One region of the Solibacillus isronensis genome, then DNA from elsewhere that is predicted to be linked to it. Evidence: riboswitches for the same ligand, from Rfam matches in the RefSeq annotation. Region 1 holds a riboswitch; the other holds the start of a gene.
The links. A riboswitch is a leader RNA that binds a small molecule or an ion and turns the genes downstream of it on or off. The one in region 1 is predicted to bind FMN.

Region 1 (6,232 bases):
CCTACCAATGCAGGATTGCCTATTACACCGCTTAGAACTAACTTTCCGCAAGCAGCAATATTTTCTGAGCTGCATTTTGAGTGGCGTGCACTAATCTTTATTAAAACATTTTATTCAAGTTCGCCATTTCAATTGCAGACATTGCGCTGTCGTAGCCTTTATTGCCTGCTTTTGTACCAGCACGTTCGATTGCCTGTTCGATATTTTCAGTTGTGACAATGCCGAAAATTACCGGTACGCCTGTGTCCAACCCTGCTTTGGCAATTCCTTTTGCCGCCTCGTTACATACATAATCGTAATGTGTAGTTGATCCGCGAATGACCGTACCTAAACCGATTACTGCATCATAATTATTTGTTTCAGCCATTTTTTTTGCTACAAACGGTACTTCGAAAGCACCTGGAACCCATGCTGTATCAATGTTTGCTTCGTCTACACCATGACGTTTTAAGCCGTCAATTGCACCGCTTAATAATTTATCATTAATAAATTCATTAAAGCGCCCTACGACAATTCCGATTTTTAGATCTGTTCCGACTAATTGTGCTTCAAATGTTTTTCCCATATTAATTGCTCCTTTTTATACCAATACGGTAGTTAATTTTATATATTGAACTAAGTCTTCGATTGTAATAAATTTCAGGTTATATTTTTGTGCAATCTTTTCGAGCTGTGGCATGCGGGCCATTGAACCATCTTCGTTCATAATTTCACAGATGACCGCAACTTCATTCGAACCGCATAGTTTAGCCAGATCAACACCTGCTTCCGTATGCCCGCGACGTTCCAACACGCCTCCCTGTTTAGCAATGAGCGGGAAAACATGGCCGGGACGATGAAAATGCTCCGGTTTTGTTGCAGGATCCAGTAATGCTAACATCGTTTTAGAACGCTCAAATGCACTTATACCTGTCGTTGTATGGATATGATCGATACTAATCGTAAAAGCTGTTTGATATGTATCGGTATTGCTTTGCACCATTGGATGAAGGGAAAGCTTTTCTGCAAGTGCAGATGAAACTGGTGTACAAATTAACCCTCTTCCATAAAGCGCCATGAAATTAATATTTTCCGGTGTAGCGAATTCTCCTAACACTAGAAAATCCCCTTCATTTTCACGGTTCTCGTCATCTGACACAATAATAATCTCGCCGTTTTTCAATGCGTGAATTGCTTCTTCAATTGTATTCATTTTGTAGCACTCCTTTAAAATCCTGTACGTTGCAAAAAGTCCATTGTAATTGTACTTTCCGTTTGATTTTGTAAATGTTTTTTTACATATTTTCCGATTAGATCTGTTTCAATGTTCACAACATCTCCCGGCTTTTTAAAGCCTAATACAGTCTGTTCATACGTATGAGGGATTAAGGAAATGGTAATGAATGTGTCCGTCACATCAAAGATTGTTAAACTCGTGCCGTCCACTGTAATTGAGCCTTTCTTAATACATTCAGCAACCAAATGCTTTTCCATTGCCAAATCAATATAAACTGCATTGGCAACGGGTCTTTTCCGTTGTATTGTTGCAATTCCATCAACATGGCCCGAAACAATATGCCCTCCGAAACGACCATTCGCCGACATTGCCCGCTCTAGATTGACAGGCATCCCAGCAGTTAATTGCTGTAGGCTTGTTGCTTTGACAGTTTCCGGCATGACGTCTGCCAAAAATACGGTCGGCGAAAATTGTTTCACTGTCAGACAGACACCATTAACGGCAATGCTGTCCCCGAGTTGAACATCCTCTAGAATTTTGCTTGCGCGAATGGCTAGTTCCATCGCTTGTGTGGATTGGCTGACTGTTTCAACCGTTCCAAGTTCTTCAATGATTCCTGTAAACATCCTGCTCACCTCTTTTTAGGATTAAAAAAGAACCCCGATTGAATTCGGAGTTCGATGAGAGGAAAATTGAGCATCATCAAATAAGCTTTTCGAAGTAAATTTTCAAAAAACTGCTGACATTGCTTCCTTCTCCCATCCAGACTATAACTGTCGGCTTTGGACTTGCACCAAATCCTGCACACATAAGTGGCTCACGGGCTTAGAGATAAACTCATCACCGTCGATTGGGAATTTCACCCGACCCCGAAGGAAATTATTTTTTTCAAATAAAATAAAAAAACCCGTCACAAGGTGCGACAGGAAAAGTGTATAGCAAAAAAGCACATTTAAAATCAAATTTTTAAAATGCGTTGCCATTCCTTCTCCCATCCAGACTATAACTGTCGGCTTTGGATTTGCACCAAAATCCTGCACACATAAAGTGGCTCACGGGCTTAGAGATAAACTCATCACCGTCGATTGGGAATTTCACCCGACCCCGAAGGAAATTATTTTATTTGAAAGTTATTGTAACATAAATAATTTAAAAAGCTAATAGTATTTTAGCACCTACTTACTTTTTGTTCCATCAATCCTTTTACCTCTATCCCCTCTGTTAAATTATAAAAATTTTGAAACTTTAATAAAGGTAATACGTAGAAGAATATACATAATATTACATAAATTAGAAAGGGGTTATTGCAAGCTGTTTTTAAGTGTCTTTCGTTTACTTGGTTGCTTTTTTTCGTATAACTATTTCATAAATATAGTGTCGGATAATCTTTAGTAATATAAAAAAACAAATACCTTTTTAACGGTAATGGAGGCTTTTATGGCGAATAATTCACAATCGAATAAATATCTTATCTTTCTAGAGCTACTGTTTTATGCAGCATTACCTTATGTAATCTGGAAGTTTGGGCGAGAGCCTTTTGGTGACTATGCGGCAATGCTGCTGTCCACTGTTCCCGGGATAATTTATACGGTTTACCGCTTTGCTAAAGACCGGCAATTCAATGTGACAGGCCTGTTTATTTTAGGCTCAATGCTTATAGGTACAGCGGTCGATTTACTGTCGGGTTCAGCGGAGCAGATGATTTGGAATAACGTTTATTTAGGTCTTTTTTATACGTTGCTCTATGTAATTTTATTCATCGTAAAACAGCCTTTTCCCCTGTATATTGCAGTTGATTTTGCTTATTTGCAAGGACATGCACGAAAGGAAAGTAAAGCATTATTCTTTCAAAAAGGGATCTTCCGATGGTTTCAGCTGATCCAGGTTGTCTTCATTATTCGAGGACTGGTTATGGCAGGAATTACGGTCTTCCTGCTTCGTAAATATGGAATTGACAGTTATGGTGACATGCTTATTTATAAACGGATAACGAGTTGGGTGTTTTCCGGAATTTTAATGGGGATGTTCTTTTACATTAATGTTGTTGTACAAAACTATATGAACCGATTACATGAAAATAATCTGCAAAAGCTGCAGGAACCGGAAATTGTCGCAGAATAAATATCAAAAAATTTTTGAACCTTTTTCCTCTCCTGTTTGTATAGTCAGTGAAAGCATCAAAAGTTGCAGCTTGTTATAAAATTTAACTAAGTAAGGAGAAATGGGATATGGGGATTGGTTTTAAAATTTCGCTAATTGTGAGTGCAGTTGAAATGGTTATATTATTTACGATTTTGATTCCGTTTTTCAGAAAACATATTATCAGGGAAGGTAAAAAAATTAATTATGCGAAAACAACCGTTTATTTACGCTGGAATATATTTGACACGATTACTCTGATTTTAGCGGTTTATACGATTATCTGTGTGCAAGTTTTGAACATTTTACTTTCATCCGGTGAAACAATTGAAAACCCTTATGTTCAGTTTTTTACGAACCAGGCACAGGCATGGGTCATTGTAATGGTTGTGTATTTGGTCATGCGCATATCGGCTACACTAAAAAGTATTAAAGCACGTTTCGGTGACGTTTATGATAGCGAACAATGAGCAGTTGATGACCGCGTTTCAAATTGGCGATTCGGAAGCGTTGGCACAACTGTACGACCAGTTGCATGAGCCGCTGTTCTGTTTTTTGTACCGTTATACAAAAGATGAGCAATTGAGTGTCGATATTGTTCACGACAGCTTTGAAGTGCTGCAATCAAAAAAATTTCAGTATGAACAGCAACGTGGTACGGTAAAGTCCTTCTTGTTTCAGATTGCCTACCGCCTTATGATCAATAAGCTGAAAAGGCGCAAACGATGGCAGACACTCCTGCCTTTTCTCATCCCTATTCAGAAAAAAACGCTGCAAACCGAAGACACACTCGTCATTCAACAAGCGATTTCAAACTTGCCGGATAAACAGCGGGCTGTAATTTTGCTTGCTTACTATGAAGATTTGCTGCAAGAAGAAATTGCCTTAATATTGGATGTTCCGATCGGTACGGTAAAATCACGGCTTCATCACGCTATTAAAGCTTTAAAGGCTGAATTAAAGGAGGATTTCCAACATGAACGAGGAATTTAAAAAGGAAAAAGAGCTATCCGGTTTGCTTGATTCCTATAAAATCGACATACCTGTGACAAAACTTGCAAAAAAGCAGTCACCATTTCAAAAGTTTATTCGCTATCTTGGTTCTCCGACGAAAGATCCATTTGAAGAATGGACAATTCAATCAAAGGGCTATCTGTTTTTTAAAATTTTCCCCGTTTCCCTTGGTTTGTTTTTAGCAATTTTACAGGGATTCCTAATGAACTAATGGTAATTCCTTTGCTGGCTACCTAACTATGAAAGGGTGATAGAAATTAAGAATACGACAACCGTAAAAGAATGTCCAAAATGCGGCTGCTCTGAATTAGGGAAAGGCAAACATAGCGGGTACAGTGTTATGTCACCTGTCAATAAAATGAGCTTAGGTTCCAATATCGAATATATTATTTGTACACAATGCGGTTTTATTATTGAAGGCTATGTCGTAAAGCCTGAGAAATTTAAAGGGACATTTTAATTCGATATCGGGATTACAAATAGAGGGTGGGACATAATCCAAAAATGCAATTTTTCTCTTAGAGAAAAATTGCATTTTTTTGCTGAGCGTAAAAATTGATTTCCATTCCGGGGCGCTTTCCGCGGGCGTGGCCTTACACGAAAGTCTCAGGCGTCAGTGCTCCTGACGCTTCGCTTTCGTCGCAAAATAAATTTCGCTATTCCCGCAGGAAGCTGTGCTTGTAGCGAAAGGCGCAGCCGTCAGCTGGTATTTTAACAGTGCGAAAGGTGATACCGTCAGCACGAACACTCGCCCTCCATTCCAATCAATTTTAAAAAATATCCGTTTCTTAATAAGGTTTTTCTCCTTAGTTTATGAAATTTCTACTTCTGTCCCGGCCTCATTGTATTTTCTACCTGTTTCTAAAGATCACTTCAACCTACTAATTCCGCTTTTACAAAATAATATGCTTTTTGAATTTCCTTTTCATCCGCTGGGTATGACGTCATCAACTCATCACGTAACTCTTTAAGGCTTTTTGTATTACTTTCTGTAAAGCCATTCATTACAGCCGTCAAAAACACGGGGTTGTAATTTCTTTTCATTTGACTCATAGTATCCGCCCCTTCATTAATTCAACAGTTTTAGTCGCTCTTTTGCGGCCACCATATTTTTCAATGATGCAATCGTCTCTTGCTCCGTGCGAGTTTTCAGTCCACAATCGGGATTGATCCAAAATTGTTCTTTTTCGATCACTTCTTTACTTTCTCCGATAATAACGGCCATTTCTTCCACTGTTGGTATACGGGGGCTATGAATGTCATATACACCTAAACCGATGCCCAGTCTGTACGGTGTCTCTTTTAGTATTTTTACCAGTTCTCCGTGGCTTCGTGATGTCTCAATCGAAATCACATCCGCGTCCAATGATTCAATTACATCAATAAAGTCATTAAATTCACAATAACACATATGTGTATGAATCTGGGTCGTATTCCGCACACCGCTTGTCGCTAATTTAAATGCATTTACACTAGATTCGATATAAGCCCGATGTTGATTTTTACGGATCGGCAGCCCTTCTTTTAATGCAGGCTCATCAACTTGAATAATATTGATTCCTGCTTTTTCAAGCGCATATACTTCTTCCCTTAATGCCAGGGCGATTTGATAAGCAACTTCCGAGCGGTCCAAATCATTTCGCACAAATGACCAGTTCAATATTGTAACGGGTCCTGTCAGCATCCCTTTGACCGGCTTATCCGTAAGTGATTGTGCGGCACTTACTTCCCTTACCGTCATCGGTTCCGTCCATTCAACATCTCCGTAAATAATAGGCGGTTTAACACAACGTGAACCATAAGAAACAACCCAGCCATTATTCGTAAACGCAAAGCCATCCAATTTTTCACCAAAAAATTCGA
Region 2 (6,232 bases), 700 kb from region 1:
TGATAAGCAGTTTGCAATCATCTCGGAGTTATTGACGGAAACGACAAACGTACTTATCGCCAAAAGTTCAGATGAAATATTGTATGCAAGACAAGAAGGCATCAATAAAGAAGAAATTCAGCAAAAAATTATAAGCAGCAAAGCATTTGAAGAAGTATATGCATCATCAGAGCCAATAGTAAAGGAACTGATGCTACCTTCGAATCGAGAAGAAGCGAACAGCTCCAATTATATTGTATTAGGCTTCCCGCTTAAAAGTGTTGAAGATCTACATGGGGCCGTCTTTATTTATAAAAATCCCGATGCTTTACACCAGACTAGTAATGAAACGACGAAAATTGTTGTGTTAGCTGCGGCTATTGCATTTATATTGACGACAATTTTTGCATTTTTCCTTTCTTCTAAGATAACGCTTCCATTGCGTAAAATGAGAGAGCATGCATTTGAATTGGCAAAGGGGCGTTTCGATTCAAAAATTGAAACGAAGCAAAATGATGAAATTGGTCAGCTTGCCGTCGCCTTTAACCAGATGGGCCGCCAATTGAAGCATCATTTGGAAGTGATCAACCAGGAAAAAGAACAATTATCGAGCATTTTAACATCGATGACCGATTCTGTTATTACATTTAATCGCGATAAGACGATTTTAGTGAGCAATCCTCCTGCTGAGCGACTACTGCAAAAATGGTTCGTCGAAAAAGGATTGGATAGCTCAAAGCCGATACCGGATGAACTTTATCAAATGCTTGACCATGTGTTGAATTTCGAGGATCAGCTGGACGAAGAGTTTGAAATGGGTAAATCCTATTACAGTATAACAATTAGTCCTTTGTACAGCAGAGATTCCATTCGTGGTGCAGTCGCTGTTATACGCGATAAAACCGAGGAAACGAAACTGGAAAAACTGAAATCGGATTTCATTGCCAATGTTTCACATGAGCTCCGGACACCAATCGCGATGCTACAAGGCTATTCGGAGGCGATTATTGATGGGGTTGTGACAACAGAGGAAGAACGTATTGATATGATCCGGATAATTTACGATGAATCACAGCGTATGAGTCGTCTCGTAACAGATTTACTTGACTTGGCGCGGATGGAATCAGGACATATGAGTCTGTATAAGGAAGACGTGCCATTAGTAGCGGTTATTGAACGGATGACACATAAGTTTGACCAAACAGCGAAAGAAAAGCATGTGCAACTGCAGATTGAAACTGACTTTTCGGATGAAACGCTTATTTCGATTGATGAGGACCGTATCGAACAAGTATTAACGAACTTGATCGACAATGCGATTCGCCATACACCAGCCGATGGATCGGTAACTGTTTCTATGGCAAATGAGCAAAACTATGCAAAAATTCAAATTAGGGATACAGGGCAGGGCATTCCGCAAGATGATTTGCCATATGTATTTGAACGGTTCTACAAAGCAGATAAAGCACGTACTCGTTCGAAAGGCGGAACGGGCTTAGGCTTGGCCATTACGAAAAACATTGTGGAAGCACATAACGGCAGAATCTCTGTTGATAGTGTGGAAAAGCAAGGAACAACCTTTACATTTTACTTGCCATTATCTTAAAAAAGTGGGGTAATGGAATTATGAGTATAAAAAAGTTTATCATTTTGAATCGTTCAAAGTGATAAACTTTTCTTTTTAATAGACTAATTCGTTCGTAAAAGGATGATTACTGTAACTTTTCTGTTTCGAAAACGACAAATTACGTGAATGGAGGTGGGATGGGTGCAGCAATCCATTTTCCATCGATTATACGATACGTATCATCAGGATGTTTTTAATTTCTTATTTTACTTAGTGAAAAATCGTACCGCAGCTGAGGATCTTGCCCACGAAGTATACGTTCGTGTATTAAAATCATACGAGCGATTCGAAGGGAAAAGCTCGGAAAAAACTTGGCTGTTCTCTATAGCAAAAAATGTGGCGATTGACTATTTCAGAAAAAAACAAGTTCGAGATAAACATGCATTTACAGCTTTTGATTGGGAGACAGAGCAACTCGTAAGCCCAATCCCTTCACCTGAACAATTCACCGAATTAAATGACCAGCTCCATCAATTACTGGTTGCATTGGAGGAATGTTCAGGTGATCAGAAAATGGTGATTATTATGCGGTATATTCAAGAACTTTCAATTCAGGAAACAGCGGAGATATTAGGATGGACGACCGGAAAAGTTAAAACGACACAGCACCGTGCTTTAAAGAATCTGCGGCTGCTATTGGAAGCGCAAGAAGGAAGGGAGGCGAATCCATTATGAAAAAGGAGCATTGGGATGAAAAAGAGATTGAAATTTTTCTGAAAAAAGCACCGAAAGTAACTGATCATCGTTCAAAAGATGAGGTATTTAATCGTTTAATGGATGAAGGAGCATTTAATGAAGATCCGCCTCACATAGAGCAAAACAATCAAAAAGGTATACGTTGGGCGCCATTATTCGTCTCGATTGCATCAATATTTATTATTGTTTTAATCAGCGCGCAATTTATAGGCAATAATGAATCGGTTACTATGCAGAATGAAACATTCGATCTTGCCACTCCGGAATCGGAAGAAAGTATGACAATGAGTGCGAAGGAAGATGCATCTACACAACGCTCCATGATTAATAGTTTTTCGACGGAAGCTCAACCGGAGCAAACATTAGTTTATGAAAGCGAGCTAGAGGAAAACACATTATTTGCAATTGGTCTTGCAGGGGATGATGCAGAAAGTGTACCTGTAAGCATATTGATTCCAAATGAAATTGTTGCCGAAAAAACGGGTACAGAAAATCCGACGAAGCTGGAACTTTATAACACATTCAGTCCGTTGCTTGACGAACAGTCGCTAGGCTTTAATGAATACCATCCTTACAAGGGCGAATTGCGTGAGGAAGGGAATAGGCTTGTTCATATGTTGCCGGAAGATCACCAATATGATGCGGGAACTGCTTCCTTATCAAATTATCTCGGTTCCCTTGTCGACACTTTCAGAGATGCATATATGGAAGTAGAAATACAAAATACGGCCGGAAAACCAATTTACTTTGACCATGTTGGCGACGTAAAAGAGCCGTTTTTATTAAATGATGAGAACGCTCAATATAATTATTTTATGTATCAGATGCGGAATGGGGCGGTATATTTAAGTCCCAATTTCCGAATGAGCTTTAAAGATGTGCAAGAAGCAATCAAAAATATGACGGTGGAAGCGAATGATATATACAGAACGGTTATATTGCCGGGTGTATATTTAAAAGTTGAAGACGCTAAGTCGATTGTAACAATTACATTTGAAGAACCTTTAAACTTGGACAATTATGAACCAGCTCAAGGAATGCGAATGATTGAAGGATTAATAATGACAGTAGCAAGTTTTGATAAACAGGTGAAATTTGAAAATATCGTACAGGAACAATGGGGCGGTTATGACTTCACAAAACCGGTAGATAAGCCGGTTGCGGCGAACCGTATTCATTATGAATTTCAATAATTCAAATAATTTTACTAGGAATTGTAAGCAATGGGCTTTACAATTCCTTTTTTTTATATATAATAATAGTTATAGCAAGGTAATTGCTACATAATTTCATATTGATTCATCTTCGGGGCAGGGTGTAACTCCCGACCGGCGGTAATAAAAGTTATAACTTCTGACCATTTACTTGGAGGAAGTTATGTCGAACTTTTCGAGCCCGCGAGCCACTTTTGTGTGCAGGATTTGGTGCAATTCCAAAGCCGACAGTATAGTCTGGATGGGAGAAGGTGAAGGTACGGTCGTCATTTTTTGAAAATGCCGTGCTTTGCAGTACTTATTTCTAATTCCTTATTTGTAAACGGAATATTTTTCGTGTACAAAAAACAGGAATTGCTGCAAATGCACAGATAGACCCTTTATTTAAGTGTGCCTATTTCTCCCTTATGCTCTAGTTTAGCATAAGGGTTTTTTCATGGAATGATTTGATACGTCCTTTCTTCTTGCGAGATGGAATCAGCAAAGAGGAGAGATTTATATGCAAAAAAGAAGTTTAAAGTTACGATCATTCGTAACAATCGCAATGCTGAGTGGGGTTTCATTTGTGCTAATGTTGTTAAACTTCCCACTACCATGGTTCCCGGTGTTTTTACAAATTGATTTCAGTGATGTGCCAGCATTGATTGCGGCAATTACGATGGGACCTGTTGCAGGTATCCTAGTTGAACTTGTTAAAAATGTGCTTGACTGGATTTACACAGGGGCTCCTGAAGGAATTCCGGTAGGTCATATGGCTAACTTCGCTACAGGTGTATTATTCATTTTACCAGCTTACTATATTTATAAAAAATTCCCTTCTGCAAAAGGGTTAATGACAGGCTTAGTTGTTTCTACAGTTGTAATGTCAATTGGAATGGCGGCATTAAACTACGTGGCGTTCTTACCGCTGTACACGTACTTACTAGGCTTCGAATATAATATGTACGAAACAATCGTGTTAGGTATTTTACCGTTTAATATTGTTAAAGGAATTATGATGTTTGTGGTCGTGACGATGCTTTACCGTTCAATGCGTGTATGGATTGAAAATCAGCGCAGACAATATTTAGCTTAATTAAATAATAAATTATGGAGCGATGTCATAAAAGTGTTAACTTTATGACATCGCTCCTTTTATATTTACTCTTACTATTGTCATTCTGTTATAGGGCTGATATGATATTGTACATTGTTAAGAAAATTAGGACGTTTCATTAAAACACCATGAAATGACATCTTGGGAGAGAATATGATGGACAAGAAAATACCATTTTCAACCTATGCAGTAATCGGAACGATGCTGTTTGGGATGTTTTTTGGAGCAGGAAATTTAATATTTCCGATTCAAATGGGGCAATTGGCAGGGACAAACTATTGGTTTGCGCTAATTGGCTTTTTAGTTACGGCAATTGGTTTGCCGTTTTTAGGAATTCTGGCAATCGGATTGTCGGGAAGTAATGGATTGCGCGATTTGGCAAGTAAAGTACATCCGATGTTTGGATTGTTTTTTGCATTGGCTTTATACTTAACGATTGGGCCGTTTTTTGCAATTCCGCGTACAGCAACAGTACCGTTTGTTGTTGGATTTGAACCATTTATCGATCCTTCACAGGCGACATTGTGGCTTGCGGTATTCAGTTTTATTTTCTTCGCAATCGTTTTTTATTTTTCACTAAATCCGGCGAAGATCATGGACATTATAGGGAAGTACTTAACACCGGCATTTTTAGTATTTTTATTTGTGCTAATCGGTATTAGTCTGTTTTCTCCAATGGGGAAATTCGTTGAGCCTGCTGGAACTTATATTAACGAGGCGTTTATGACAGGTTTTAAAGAAGGCTATAATACGATGGATGCACTTGCTTCGCTTGCGTTTGGTATTGTTGTCATCCATGCGATAAAGCGGACAGGGATTACAGATAAGAAAGAAATTGCAAAAGCGACTTGGAAATCAGGTATTTTTGCAATGGCATTAATGATGCTGATTTACGGTCTGATTGCTTACATGGGAGCATCGAGTATAACGGCGATTGGTACATTTGACAATGGCGGGCAAATCTTTGCTGCGGTTGCCGATCATTATTTCGGCTCATACGGAGCAATTTTGTTGGCAATTATTATTGTACTTGCATGTTTAAAAACGAGTATTGGGCTCATTACTTCATGCAGTGAGTTTTTCCATGAAGTGTTTCCGAAAATCAGCTATAAAACATTTGTAGTCCTATTATGTGTTGTTTCATTTATCATTGCGAACTTTGGTTTAACAAATATTATTACATATGCAATTCCAGTGTTGATGTTCCTTTACCCTCTGGCAATAGTGTTAATAATACTGGCGCTTCTAGGACCGCTATTTCACTACAAAAGGACTGTATTTGCAGGGTCAATTTTACTCGTATTCTTTATTAGTATAATTGATGGGTACAATGCGTTAATCGGAAGTGTGCCGGCATTTGAAGTGAGTGTGCTGTCTTCTATTTCAGCTTTTTACGCAGATTACCTACCGCTCTATTCCATTGGTTTAGGGTGGATTGTTCCGGCGTTAGTAGGAGCGGTTATCGGATTATGTATTCCGAATCGCACGAATGAAATCAATACGGATTAAAAAATGGTTGTGTAAAAGGAAAATTTCCTTTTACACAACCATTTTCTGTTTTAGTGGATATTTTGCTTTTTAAAGCTTCCACCTTTAACTTCGACTACTTCGTATACTGTC

Region 2: linked by a shared signal. The riboswitch ahead of M3166_RS07890 (ECF transporter S component) and the one ahead of ribE (riboflavin synthase) in region 1 are both predicted to bind FMN.

Annotation. Positions count from the first base shown of each region.
Region 1 covers NZ_JAMBOC010000001.1:840,084-846,315, reverse strand. The annotation lists gene ribH (6,7-dimethyl-8-ribityllumazine synthase) at 101-565, opposite strand; partial or broken gene ribB (3,4-dihydroxy-2-butanone-4-phosphate synthase) at 584-1,192, opposite strand; gene ribE (riboflavin synthase) at 1,207-1,842, opposite strand; FMN riboswitch at 1,963-2,097, opposite strand; FMN riboswitch at 2,196-2,332, opposite strand; gene M3166_RS04360 (VC0807 family protein) at 2,654-3,337, shown strand; gene M3166_RS04355 (group-specific protein) at 3,445-3,825, shown strand; gene M3166_RS04350 (RNA polymerase sigma factor) at 3,833-4,348, shown strand; gene M3166_RS04345 (hypothetical protein) at 4,332-4,580, shown strand; gene M3166_RS04340 (transcription initiation factor TFIIIB) at 4,617-4,829, shown strand; gene M3166_RS19325 (hypothetical protein) at 4,983-5,117, opposite strand; gene M3166_RS04335 (hypothetical protein) at 5,243-5,422, opposite strand; gene metE (5-methyltetrahydropteroyltriglutamate--homocysteine S-methyltransferase) at 5,439-6,232, opposite strand, start outside.
Region 2 covers NZ_JAMBOC010000001.1:1,536,883-1,543,114, reverse strand. The annotation lists gene M3166_RS07905 (ATP-binding protein) at 1-1,585, shown strand, start outside; gene M3166_RS07900 (RNA polymerase sigma factor SigX) at 1,748-2,281, shown strand; gene M3166_RS07895 (hypothetical protein) at 2,278-3,495, shown strand; FMN riboswitch at 3,600-3,773, shown strand; gene M3166_RS07890 (ECF transporter S component) at 4,016-4,591, shown strand; gene brnQ (branched-chain amino acid transport system II carrier protein) at 4,769-6,121, shown strand; gene M3166_RS07880 (YitT family protein) at 6,172-6,232, opposite strand, start outside.